DNA from 2 places in the Staphylococcus sp. 231237_7MaSpsaltlick genome. Region 1 is predicted to be linked to the other one. Evidence: riboswitches for the same ligand, from Rfam matches in the RefSeq annotation. Region 1 holds a riboswitch; the other holds the start of a gene.

Region 1 (3,217 bases):
CATCCTAAATTACCCATTACTGTTGCTAGCCGAAAAGGACGTTTGCCAAGCGTAAGGGGTGAGATGCCCGATATCGATTTTAAGTATGTAACTCCTGAAAAGTTTAACGAAATAAAGCGTAAGCATTTTGGTAACGTACCTTTAGATGAAGCGATAAAGTTATTTTTGAAAGATTGTGCATTGCATAATATTGATGTCGAAACATTAGTTCATCGTAGTCAAGATGATCCAATTAAAGATTTAACTTATGATTTAGAGCATGCTGATGCTTTAGGGAAATTACAAAGTATACTAGAATTAACGAAAGAAAATTTAAATTGGATTTGGAATAGTTTAAGTAGGGAAGATCAAAAACGATTTTTAACTGATTATCAACCTATATTAAAAGAGAATTCAAATCCAATGCCTCCACAAACAGCGCGGTTGTTGATAGATCATATTAATCACGGCACAATCAAAATCAATAATGGTCTAGAGGATGTTCAATACAGAGATAATAAGTTCAATTTTAATTATAAAGATAAGTTAATAGAACAGTTCGATATTGTAATTAATGCGACAGGCTCGAAGACACAACTAGCAGATTTAGATGAAGATGATCAGCTCGTGTTAAATTTGGAAAATAGACAGGTTGTACAACCACATCCGCTTGGTGGTATTCAAATTGTGGCTGAAACAAATCAAATCATAAGCCCTCGATATGGCACATTGAAACATATGTATGCGCTCGGTCAATTAACTAATGGAATTAATCAATCACGTAATGGCGTTATGATGATTGTAAAACAAGCTGTTAACGTGGTTGACCATTTATTAAGTACAAAATAAAAATGTTTTTTTATTTAGATATAAATTACACCATAACAAATTAATTAAAAGTTGTAAGTTAACCGAGTTATAATTTCCCATTATTTTTTATTCGATTTTGAATTAGATTTCATATAATGATTCTTCAAATGTAAATTATATATGAATGCGACGTATTTTGGCGAGACTCTTGAGGAAATAGCACAAGATGAAGACTACAGGCTGTAGTTGTCTCCTAAGAAAGCGAGCCGACAATACAAAGTATTGTATAAAAAAGAAGCACTCAGATGAATTGAATTAAATCATCTGAGTGTTTTGGGTATTCCCGTCTTAATCTCTTGGTTTTAACTAATTTGTTTGTACTTTAAATTGTAATAATCTAAAGAATATCAAAAAAATAAAGCCGACTTAGATAATAAGAATTGTCATTTTGTCAAAAGTGTAGTACCATTATTTTGTAACTTATTCAAAGTTACCTGACTCAATCATCGAATACAATTTCATAAATATTCTTTCGGGGCAGGGTGAAATTCCCAACCGGCAGTAAATTAAGCCTGCGACCTGCATTTGTTGAAGCAAATGTGGCTGATCTAGTGAAATTCTAGAGCCGACAGTAAAGTCTGGATGGGAGAAAGAATGAAGTATAACTTGGAAATAGCACTTTTTAAGTGTTTATTTAGCATACACTTTTATTTTAATATGTATAAGTGTGTATTTTATTATTGCTAAAAATGTTATATCAATATATATCCCACACCTGAAATGTTAATTTCAGGTGTTTTTTTATTATTTAGAGGTGATAAAATGAGTCATTATTTGAATTATGCTATTCAATTAGCAAAAATGGTAGAAGGACAAACGGGTTTAAACCCACCAGTTGGTGCTGTAGTAGTAAATGAAGGTCGTATTGTTGGTATGGGAGCCCATTTACAAAAAGGTGGTAAGCATGCTGAAGTACAAGCTTTAGATATGGCACGAGACAATGCTCGAGGTGGCACTATATATATTTCACTAGAGCCATGTACGCATTATGGTTCAACGCCACCATGTGTCAACAAAATCATTGAAGCGGGCATTAAAAAGGTTGTTTATGCAGTTAAAGACACAACATTACCCTCTGAAGGTGACGACATATTAGAACAGGCAGGTATCGAAGTGATATTTCGTCCTCAGTCAGAGGCAGAATCACTATACACGGATTTCTTTATTGCTAAGAATGAATCTATTCCAGAAATTACAGTGAAAGTTTCATGTAGTCTTGATGGTAAACAAGCCACTGATAAAGGAGAAAGTAAATGGATTACTAATAAAGCAGTAAAAAATGATGTGTTTCATCTACGACATAAGCATGATGCTGTATTGACAGGTAGAGGTACAATCCAAGCAGATAACCCACAATATACTACACGTATTGAAGAAGGTAAGCATCCTATAAAAGTAATCTTATCTAAAACTGGTGAAATTGATTTTGATTTAGATATTTTTCAATTAAGGAATGAACCAATATGGATTTATACTCAAAATAAAAATTTAAAAACGAATATTGAACATGTAGAAATCATAGAATTAACGAATTGTTCAATTGAAAATATATTAAAAGATTTATATCAAAGAGGAATTGGAAGTGTGCTAGTAGAGGCGGGACCCACAGTGACTTCTGAATTTCTACAATCCAAATTTACAAACGAACTAATCTTATATTACGCCCCGAAAATTATAGGTGGTTCTGGTAATTATCAATTTTTCCAAAGTGAAAATATTTTTAATCTATCAGAAGTACCACAGTTTGAAATTGTAAATTCACAAATGCTTGAGCAAAATATCAAACTAGAGTTACGAAAGAAGTGATTATTCATGTTTACAGGAATTGTTGAAGAGGTTGGGACCATAAAGAAAGTATCCACGCAACAGTCTGTAGTTAACTTAAAGATTGAGTGCCAAACGATTTTATCAGATATGCATATTGGAGATTCAATCAGTGTTAACGGTGCATGTTTAACAGTGGTGGAATTTGACCATCAAAGCTTTTTAGTCCAAGTGATTAAAGGTACTGAGAATAAAACATATTTAAATCAATTAACTCAATCTGCTGAAGTTAATTTAGAAAGAGCAATGAGCGGACAAGGACGTTTTGGTGGTCACTTTGTTTTAGGTCATGTAGATGAAGTTGCTAGAATCACTCGTATACAAGCATCAGACAACTCTAAAATTGTAACAATCAAACCATCATCAGCACTAATTAAACAAATGGTTAGCCAAGGATCAATAACTGTAGATGGTGTGAGTTTAACTATCTTCCAACTAAAAGAAACTGAGTTTGATATTCATCTTATACCAGAAACAAGAAAATCAACAATTTTAAATCAAAAACGTGTTGGTGATCCAGTCCATATAGAAACTGATATGTTAT
Region 2 (3,217 bases), on a different contig from region 1:
TACACCATACCCAACTTACCATACATTAGACAATGTGAAAGATACTGATAATATCGCTATCATAGGAACTGGTTTAGCGAGTTTAGATGTTATCCGTTATGTTACCGAACATCACATCAATTTACCAATTACTGTAGCCAGTCGTAAAGGTGAATTACCAAGTGTGAGAGGTGAGATGCCAGAAATCACATTTCAATATTTAACCCCTGAAAAATTTAACGAACTAAAAGCAGAAAATTTTGGGAATGTACCATTGGATGATGCGATGGCACTATTTTTAAAAGAATGTGCAGTTTATGAAATACCAGTGGAAACTTTGGTGCATCGAAAAGTTGGTAATCCTGTCGAAGATTTGAAATATGATCTCGAACATGCAAAAGACTTAGGCAAGTTTCAAAGTATACTTGAGTTAATTAAGGAAAATTTAAATTGGATTTGGAACAGTTTCAATAGGAATGATCAAAAGCGCTTCTTAGAACAATATCAACCCATATTGAAAGCAAATTCCAATCCAATGCCACCTAGAACAGCTAAATTATTGATTGAGCATATAGAAAATGAACAAATAAGAATATATGATGGTTTAGAAAATATTGAATATAACAACCATCAGTTTAAATTGACATATGCAAATCATGGTGATGATTACTTTGATATAGTGATTAATGCCACAGGTTCTAAGACGCAACTTAAAGACCTTGATAGTGATGATCAACTTGTTATTAATTTAGAAAATAGGCAGGTCATACAAGCACACCCATTAGGTGGTATTCAAATTGTAGCAGAAACCAACCAAGTCATAAGCCCTAGATATGGTACGTTACAAAATATGTTTGCATTAGGACAGCTTACTAATGGCATCAATCAATCTAGAAATGGTGTGACTATGATTGTAAGACAAGCGACTGGTATTATTCATAGATTGTTGGAAAATTAAATGCGAAGTATGTTATTACTATGTCATGTATTTTGATTTTAATGAATAAATATAAAAAGTATAATAAATTTTTTATAATTGCAAATGATGATGAAGTTGATTTGACGGGCTTTTTAATAGTTATAAAATGACGAAATTCAAAAAAATAAAGCCGACTTAAGTAATAAGAATTGTTATTTTTGAATTATTGTAGTATTATGTTCTTGTAACTTAATTAAAGTTGCTTGACTCAAACAGCAATTTACAATTTCATATATTCTTTCGGGGCAGGGTGAAATTCCCAACCGGCAGTAAATTAAGCCTGCGACCTGCATTTGTTTTCAAATGTGGCTGATCTAGTGAAAATCTAGAGCCGACAGTATAGTCTGGATGGGAGAAAGAATAACGTATAACTAATAAAAGGCACTAATGTAGTGTTTTATTTAGCATTCACTTATTTCTACTTTTGGATAAGTGTATTTAAATCTAAGTTTATAATGTTATAACGCATATATCCCACACCTGAAATGTACGATTTCAGGTGTTTTTTATTTTTTAGAGGTGATTAGCTTGAGTCAATATTTAAATTACGCAATTGAATTAGCGAAGATGGTAGATGGACAAACAGGATTAAATCCACCTGTCGGTTCTGTTGTAGTAAATGATGGACGCATCGTAGGTTTAGGTGCACATCTGAAGAAAGGCGATAAACACGCCGAAGTACAAGCCTTAGATATGGCACAAGATGCTGCAGAAGGTGGGACGATTTATATCTCACTAGAACCATGTACACACTATGGTTCGACGCCACCATGTGTTAATAAAATTGTTGAGCATGGTTTGAAGAAAGTGGTATATGCAGTGAAAGATACAACACTACCTTCAAATGGCGATGTAATTTTGAAAGAGGCAGGTATCGAAGTAGAATATAGACCTAATGAAGATGCTGCACTGCTATATAGAGATTTCTTTGAAGCTAAAAGCAAAGGTTTACCACAAGTTACTGTTAAAGTATCTTGCAGTTTAGACGGTAAACAAGCGACAGACTTTGGAGAAAGTAAATGGATAACAAATAAAGCAGTAAAGCAAGATGTCTTTAAATTACGTCATCAACATGACGCAGTAATAACAGGTAGAGGAACTTTAGAAGCGGATAATCCACAATACACAACACGTATTGAAAATGGTAAAGATCCTATTCGAGTCATTTTATCAAAAACTGGTGATATAGATATGTCACTAGATATATTTAAAGATCCATCTACAGCAATTTGGATTTATACAGAAAATAAACAATTAGAAAGTAAACACGAGCAAATAACAGTTATACAATTAGAACATTGCTCAATTGAAAATATATTAAAAGATTTGTATGCGAGAGGTGTCGGTCGATTACTCGTTGAAGCAGGTCCGACCTTAACAACTACATTCTTACAAACAGAATTTATCAATGAACTTATCATATATTATGCCCCGAAATTAATAGGTGGTTCAGGTCACAATCAATTCTTCCACACAGAACAAGTGGTTGATTTAGCTGATGTACCACAATTTGAAATTGTGAATTCCAATTTGCTTGAGCAAAATATTAAATTAGAATTGCGAAAGAAGTGAAATCAGTATGTTTACAGGTATCGTTGAAGAAGTAGGTACAATAAATAAAATATCGACACAACAATCTGTGGTTAATTTAACAATCGGCTGTAAAACAATATTGGCAGATATGCATATCGGCGATTCTATTAGTGTGAACGGCGCATGTTTAACAGTCATTGAATTTGATGATCATTCATTTTCTGTACAAGTAATAAAAGGTACTGAAAATAAAACGTATTTAAATCAGTTAAACCAAGCACAAGAAGTTAATTTGGAAAGGGCTATGAGCGGACAAGGTCGTTTTGGTGGACATTTCGTGCTTGGTCACGTCGATGAAGTAGCAAAGATTACAAGAATACAAGCTTCAGATAATTCGAAAATAGTAACAATCAAACCAAATAACTCAAATTTAATTAAGCAAATGGTGCAACAAGGGTCTATTACGGTAGACGGTGTAAGTTTAACGATTTTTAAATTAAAGGATACGGAATTTGATATTCATCTTATTCCAGAAACTAGAAAATCGACGATACTGAATGATAAACGTGTTGGTGATCCAGTCCACATTGAAACAGATATGTTATTCAAATATGTTGAAAGAATAATGGAATCAACTGATTCAGGATTAACGTCTGACAAACTTAAAGCGTTTGGATTTTAGGAGGGCTATATATGAAATTAGATAAAATAGAGGATGCGCTACAA

Evidence for each region. A riboswitch is a leader RNA that binds a small molecule or an ion and turns the genes downstream of it on or off. The one in region 1 is predicted to bind FMN.
Region 2: it holds a riboswitch for FMN, as region 1 does, so the genes downstream of both, ribD (bifunctional diaminohydroxyphosphoribosylaminopyrimidine deaminase/5-amino-6-(5-phosphoribosylamino)uracil reductase RibD) here and ribD (bifunctional diaminohydroxyphosphoribosylaminopyrimidine deaminase/5-amino-6-(5-phosphoribosylamino)uracil reductase RibD) in region 1, are expected to answer to the same signal.

What each region holds. Positions count from the first base shown of each region.
Region 1 is NZ_JBICNX010000007.1:231,499-234,715, reverse strand. Features, by position in the region: gene ACF91D_RS15550 (FAD/NAD(P)-binding protein) at 1-828, shown strand, start outside; FMN riboswitch at 1,314-1,447, shown strand; gene ribD (bifunctional diaminohydroxyphosphoribosylaminopyrimidine deaminase/5-amino-6-(5-phosphoribosylamino)uracil reductase RibD) at 1,612-2,655, shown strand; gene ribE (riboflavin synthase) at 2,662-3,217, shown strand, end outside.
Region 2 is NZ_JBICNX010000052.1:2,159-5,375, forward strand. Features, by position in the region: gene ACF91D_RS29020 (FAD/NAD(P)-binding protein) at 1-937, shown strand, start outside; FMN riboswitch at 1,191-1,322, shown strand; gene ribD (bifunctional diaminohydroxyphosphoribosylaminopyrimidine deaminase/5-amino-6-(5-phosphoribosylamino)uracil reductase RibD) at 1,487-2,530, shown strand; gene ribE (riboflavin synthase) at 2,538-3,173, shown strand; gene ribB (3,4-dihydroxy-2-butanone-4-phosphate synthase) at 3,185-3,217, shown strand, end outside.